Regions from separate parts of the Bacteroides ovatus genome, predicted to be linked through region 2. Evidence: riboswitches for the same ligand, from Rfam matches in the RefSeq annotation. Region 2 holds a riboswitch; the other holds the start of a gene.
What was found. Region 2 has a riboswitch for thiamine pyrophosphate ahead of Bovatus_RS11560 (TonB-dependent receptor). Riboswitches for the same ligand answer to the same signal wherever they lie in the genome.

Region 1: it holds a riboswitch for thiamine pyrophosphate, as region 2 does, so the genes downstream of both, thiS (sulfur carrier protein ThiS) here and Bovatus_RS11560 (TonB-dependent receptor) in region 2, are expected to answer to the same signal.

What each region holds. Positions count from the first base shown of each region.
Region 1 covers NZ_CP012938.1:1,208,608-1,211,753, reverse strand. Annotated here, with positions in the region: gene Bovatus_RS04815 (thiazole synthase) at 1-728, opposite strand, end outside; gene Bovatus_RS04810 (thiamine phosphate synthase) at 773-1,390, opposite strand; gene thiS (sulfur carrier protein ThiS) at 1,395-1,595, opposite strand; TPP riboswitch at 1,656-1,749, opposite strand; gene Bovatus_RS04800 (sensor histidine kinase) at 1,805-3,146, opposite strand, start outside.
Region 2 covers NZ_CP012938.1:2,898,141-2,901,286, forward strand. Annotated here, with positions in the region: gene Bovatus_RS11545 (O-acetylhomoserine aminocarboxypropyltransferase/cysteine synthase family protein) at 1-33, shown strand, start outside; gene Bovatus_RS11550 (hypothetical protein) at 102-341, shown strand; gene Bovatus_RS11555 (mechanosensitive ion channel family protein) at 444-1,352, opposite strand; TPP riboswitch at 1,480-1,576, shown strand; gene Bovatus_RS11560 (TonB-dependent receptor) at 1,578-3,146, shown strand, end outside.

The DNA.
Region 1 (3,146 bases), 1.7 Mb from region 2:
TCGACGGCTTGTAATCCTAATCCTGCTTCGTAAGCCTGTCTTCCGGCTTCTGTGGCCGCTTTGAATGCTTTTGCCATTTCTACCGGATTTCCGGCAACGGCTATTGCGGTATTAACTAATACAGCGGAAGCTCCCAGTTCCATTGCTTCGGCAGCATGACTGGGTGCACCGATGCCTGCATCTACGACTACCGGGATACCTGCCTGTTCGATAATGATTTGCAGGAATTCTTTGGTCTGCAATCCTTTATTGGTACCGATTGGTGCACCGAGCGGCATAACAGTAGCTGCGCCCGCTTCTTCCAGACGTTTGCAGAGTACAGGGTCAGCCTGACAATAAGGCAACACGATAAAACCCAGTTTTACCAGTTCTTCCGTAGCTTTCAGTGTCTCGATAGAGTCAGGGAGCAGATAGCGTGGGTCCGGGTGAATTTCCAGTTTCAGCCAATTTGTTCCAAAGGCTTCGCGAGCCAGTTGTGCTGCAAAAACAGCCTCCTCTGCATTACGTACACCGGAAGTATTGGGCAATAGCTGAATATTCGGATGAATAATATGTTTTAGCATGTCATCCTCTTTGTTGTCCATGTCGATTCGTTTCATGGCAACAGTAACCATTTCCGTGCCTGAAGCCAGAATAGCTTGTTCCATTACTTCATTGGAATTGAATTTTCCTGTTCCCAGGAAAAGACGGGAGTTAAATTCGCGTCCCGCAATTACTAACTTTTCCATTCTATATATATTATAAATTAAATTACTGATTGTACATCATTGCTTTACGCATGATTCAGGATTCTATGTGTTTCTTCTACCGGATTATCCGCTCCGAGAATGGTTCCCGACAGGGCTATCCCGTTTACTCCTGTGTGAAGTATGGCAGGAATATCCTCATAAGTGATTCCTCCAATCGCTACTACGGGGATTTCGATATTCGCCTCTTTCATCTGTGAAAGGATGGAGGAATAGCCTTTCAATCCCAGTACAGGGCTTAAATTCTTTTTGGTGGTAGTAAACCGGAAAGGACCGATGCCAAGATAATCGGCACCGGCACGATAGTGCTGTACAACATCTTCGAATGTATTTGCAGTGCCGCCGATAATGAAAGCCTCTCCAAGAATTTGGCGGGCCTGGTCGATAGGCATATCCTTTTTGCCCAGATGCACACCGTCCACTTCCAGCTTTCGCGCCAGTTCAACGTGATCGTCCAGAACCAGGATTGCTTCGTGCTCTTTACAAAGCGGTTTCAGTTGCAGGGCTACTGCCTCCACTTCTTCGAGAGGAGCCTCTTTCATGCGTAGTTGGATCCATTTGCACCCGCCTTCGAGTGCCATACGTGCCGATTCGAGGTACGAGTACCGTTCGGTCTGATGCGTGATAAATTGTAGACTGACCATTCCCTTATCCTCCGCAAGCAGCTTTGATAATCACCAGGTTATCGTTCTCATGCAATATGAAACCCTCCCATTCGGTACGGGGAATCATTTTGTTGTTTACGGCGATAGCAATGCCTTGAACCGGAAGTTCGAGCTGTGCTGTCAGTTGTGTAAGGGTAGAGTCGGGAGTAATTTCCACCTCTTTGTTGTTCACTTGTACTTTCATTGTCCTATCAGAATAAATAAGTTGAAAGTAAATACAAAGAGCGTGCTTGAATGGAAAGGCGATAAGAAGAAACACAATCCCTACGTCAGTACTAACTGCCTCAGGTTCCTAGGGTATAATCTCAGCCCCTCATGGGGCACCCCTTTGTCTTTACGGGGGCAAAGTAAGTGAAAAAGAAACAGAAAAACACTAAATCAGTCGATTTTTTTTCATTTTTCTGTTGATTCCTGTTTTTTGATAGGATGAGAAAAGATAAATCGGGCACCATTTTTGTAATTCTTGTCAATCCAGATATCACCTCCCATATATTGGATGGTCAGTTTGCAGATAGCCAGTCCCAATCCTGTACCCTGTACGAACTCATTCAGCTTTTCGAAACGTTGGAATACCAGCTCCTGTTTATCTTCGGGAATTCCGGTGCCGGTATCAGTTACCGAGAACAGCATACATTGCTTTTCTTCGTCCACTTCATAATCCAGCGTAATGCTTCCTCCGGCAGGAGTGAATTTCAAGGCGTTGTTCAGCAGATTGATAATAATCTGTTGCAGGCGCAAGGGATCTGTGTAGAGCATGTAAGGCTCTTTAGGCATTTGCAGTTTGATGTCTACATCCATTGTCTTGTTCCGGTTGGTCAGGGTAATCATATTCTGGCAATGGTTCACCAGCTCACACCATTCATATTTGAATTGTAGCTTTCCTGATTCCAGGCGTGATATATCCAGTACATCACTAATCAGTTGGAGCAGCAGATTAGAGTTGGTCTGGACAATATCTGCGTATTCTTTCAGTTCGTTATTCTGCTCTACCGAACCGATAATCAGGCTGGAGAAACCGACAATAGCATTTAGCGGAGTTCGTATCTCGTGGCTCATATTCGAAACAAAGGCACTTTTCAGCTGATTAGCTTCTTCGGCGCGCTCTTTAGCATCACGCAATTCGACTTCAGACTCTTCCAGCTTCTTTTTATCTTCCCGTAGTTGTTTCGTAGTTCTTTCAAGGTGATTCTTCAGGATTTTAGTCCGGTAATAGTAATACAGCGAAATCATTAGACTTCCTACTAATACGAGAAATATAATCAGGATGAATTGTACTTCTGTCTTATAGGCCACAAAGAACGGGATGGGCTGATTGATTACCATTGAGTTAACAGGTAACTTCTTGTTTCCAAATCCCCATTCCTTTAGTTTCTTCGCATCAAATTTATATCTGTTGGGTAAGATATTGATGCTGCTGATACCCGTTTCCTTTTGGTCTAAAAAGCGGTAAGCATATTCTCCCATGCTTTTTCCCACTCCTTCATATTGCGGGACATATCCTCCGATAGCCCAGTAACCTATTGCGGTAGAAGTCATGCTGAACATAGGCAGGAGAGGATTGGCTTTGGAAAAAGCATAAACGGAGTTATTCATGTAAGTAATACCCCGGTTATCGATTCTCCAGATGCCAAGCAACATGACTGTGTTTCTGGGAAGATTGCGCAATTGACTGGCAGCCATATCGAGTGTATGGATGCGGCCATCGACGTAGGTGATAGACAACTGTGGGAAATGT
Region 2 (3,146 bases):
GCGGATTTGGATCAGGCGCTTGCCAAAATCTAACATTCAATCATTGAACTTTCCATGACTGCAAGATGTTATACCTATATAACATTAAAAACATTGCAGTCATGGAAAAATATTTAATACACAGCAACGAACTGCATCTGATAGACGCAGAGAAAATCCATCAAGCCGTAGAAAAGATGGTGGAATCACTCGATTTAGCCGCAGGATCAACCACTAACTTCGATCTCTATCAGGTTGTGGAAAACTACTTTAAAGATCTCGAGAAAAGGAGAAAAATTAATCATGTACTGGGAATCAAAGAAGATAGATATGAACTAGCCGAAGATTTCGGTATAAAATAAAAAAGAGATTTATTCAATCACACCAGACAAGTTTTCCAAAAAATAAGGGAGTTGCACGTTAAGTACAACTCCCTTATTTTTTGAATTATCAGAGTATAACAATCAATTTCCCTGATGCACAGTAAGCTGTGGGAAAGGGAAGTTGATACCTTTTTCATTGAAGGTTTCGTAAATAGCTTTATTGGTATCGAAATAAACACCCCAATAATCTCCGCTATTTACCCATACACGTACCACCACATTCACACTGCTGGCATCTAGCGCATGAAGAGCTATAAACGGAGCAGGTTCATTCAAGATACGTTTATCTTCAGCCAGAATATCACGAACTATCTGCTGAACCTTATTGTAATCTTCCCCATAATCTATACCAATAATCCATTCTACACGGCGGGTTTCCTGGTGACTGTAATTAATCACTACTCCACTACTTAATGAACCATTCGGTATATAAATCAGTTTATTATCCCCAGTAGTAAGGATGGTATGGAATATCTGAATTTCTTTTACTGTACCGGCTGATCCCTGCTGTGTTTCTATCCAATCGCCAACTTTATAAGGTTTGAACAAAAGAATAACCAGTCCACCGGCAAAGTTTTGCAGATTACCGGATAAAGCCATACCGACAGCGACACCGGCGGAAGCCAATAAAGCCGCAAATGAAGTTGTCTCAACTCCCAAGGCACCGACAACAGAAATGATTAACAGGATTGTCAACAGAATATTGACCAGACTTCTAACGAAAGTTTTGATACTTACATCTACTTTTCGTTTATCCATCAGACGCCTGATGAATTTGTTGAGCAGCGAGATGAGGAAACGTCCGACGACAAAGACAAGGACCGCAATCAATATACGTTCTCCGGCACGAATACCGAAGTCTATCAATTGTTGAGTAATCAGCGAAAGCTTATCCAATCCGTCAGCATTGGCAATCGCCTCTTTCATTAATTCGTCTGCAGCCACTTGCACAGAGTCCGCAGCTTGTGTTGCTTGCAATAATAGTAGCATAATTAAATATATATTAAGTGAATAAATGCAGTTTTGTTATTTCAACAATTTACAAAGTTATATTGTTTTTAGTGAATCTAAAAGTTTTTTTTGCTTTCCTCCTGCAAAAGCAGTATTTTTGTCACCGATTCACTGGTAGGGGTGCCTTAACATGACGGGCTGAGAACATACCCATAGAATCTGATCCGGGTAATGCCGGCGTAGAGAACTAATTAGTAAGCAAAAATGAAAAGAATTGTATGGATGGCCGTCGCCTTATTGGGCGCAGGTATCACTGTTCATGCACAGACGAGTGCAAAGGATAGTATGAGAGTAGTAAACCTGCAAGAGGTGCAGGTAGTGTCCACACGTGCCACAGCCAAAACTCCCGTGGCATTCACCAATATAGGCAAAGCAGAACTCAAAAAGGTAAACTTCGGACAGGATATCCCCTATCTGCTAAGTATGACTCCTTCCACACTGACCACATCGGATGCAGGAGCTGGTATCGGCTATACGACACTTCGCGTACGTGGAACCGATGGCACACGAATCAACATCACGGTAAACGGCATACCGATGAACGATGCCGAAAGCCATAACCTGTTCTGGGTGAATATGCCCGACTTTTCTTCTTCCGTAAAAGATATGCAGGTGCAGCGCGGAGCAGGTACATCGACGAACGGAGCAGGTGCTTTCGGAGCCAGTGTCAATATGCAAACCGAAGGTGCATCTATGAAACCATACGCCGAATTCAATGGTTCATACGGTTCGTTCAACACGCACAAGGAAACAGTGAAAGTGGGAACCGGCCTACTCAATAACCACTGGACGTTTGACGCCCGCCTTTCCAATATCGGTACGGACGGATACATAGACCGTGCTTCGGTGGACTTGAACTCTTACTACCTGCAAGGAGGTTATTTTGCAGAAAACACATCTGTGAAGCTCATTGCATTTGCCGGAAAAGAAAAAACATATCATGCTTGGGGATACGCAACAAAAGAGCAAATGGAAAAATTCGGCAGACGCTACAATCCTTGCGGGGAAATGTACACTGATGCCAACGGCAAAAAATATTATTACGACGACCAAACAGATAATTATCTGCAAAAGAATTATCAGCTTCTCTTCAATCATACTTTCTCGACAGCCTGGAATCTGAACGTTGCCTTACATTATACCAAAGGTGACGGTTATTACGAAGAGTACAAAGACGGCAGATACCTGATAGAATATGGTTTAAAATCATTTACAATAGATGGAACCGAAGTATCTAAAAGCGATTTAGTCCGTCAAAAGAAGATGGACAACAAATTCGGCGGCGGCGTTTTTTCTCTCAATTACATGGCTAACAGGCTAAATGCGTCTCTGGGAGGTGGTTTGAATCAATACCGGGGCAATAACTTCGGAAGAGTTCCCTGGGTGAAAAACTACGTAGGTTCTCTATCTCCCGACCATGAATATTACCGCAACAAATCCAAGAAGACCGATGGAAATATTTATCTGAAAGCGAACTACGATCTTACTAGAGGACTAAGTGCTTATGCCGATCTCCAGTATCGCCACATCAACTATACCATCGACGGAAACAATGATAAATATGACTGGAGTAAAAATGCGCTGCGTCCACTGGCAGTAGATAAAAAGTTCGATTTCTTTAATCCGAAAGTAGGATTAAACTGGAACATCACTTCCAACCATCGTGTCTATGCCTCTTTCTCGGTTGCTCAAAAAGAGCCAACAAGAAACAATTATACGGATGGCGATCCGGACTCGTACCCCAAAGCAGAAAAGCTGCTCGACTATGAAGCG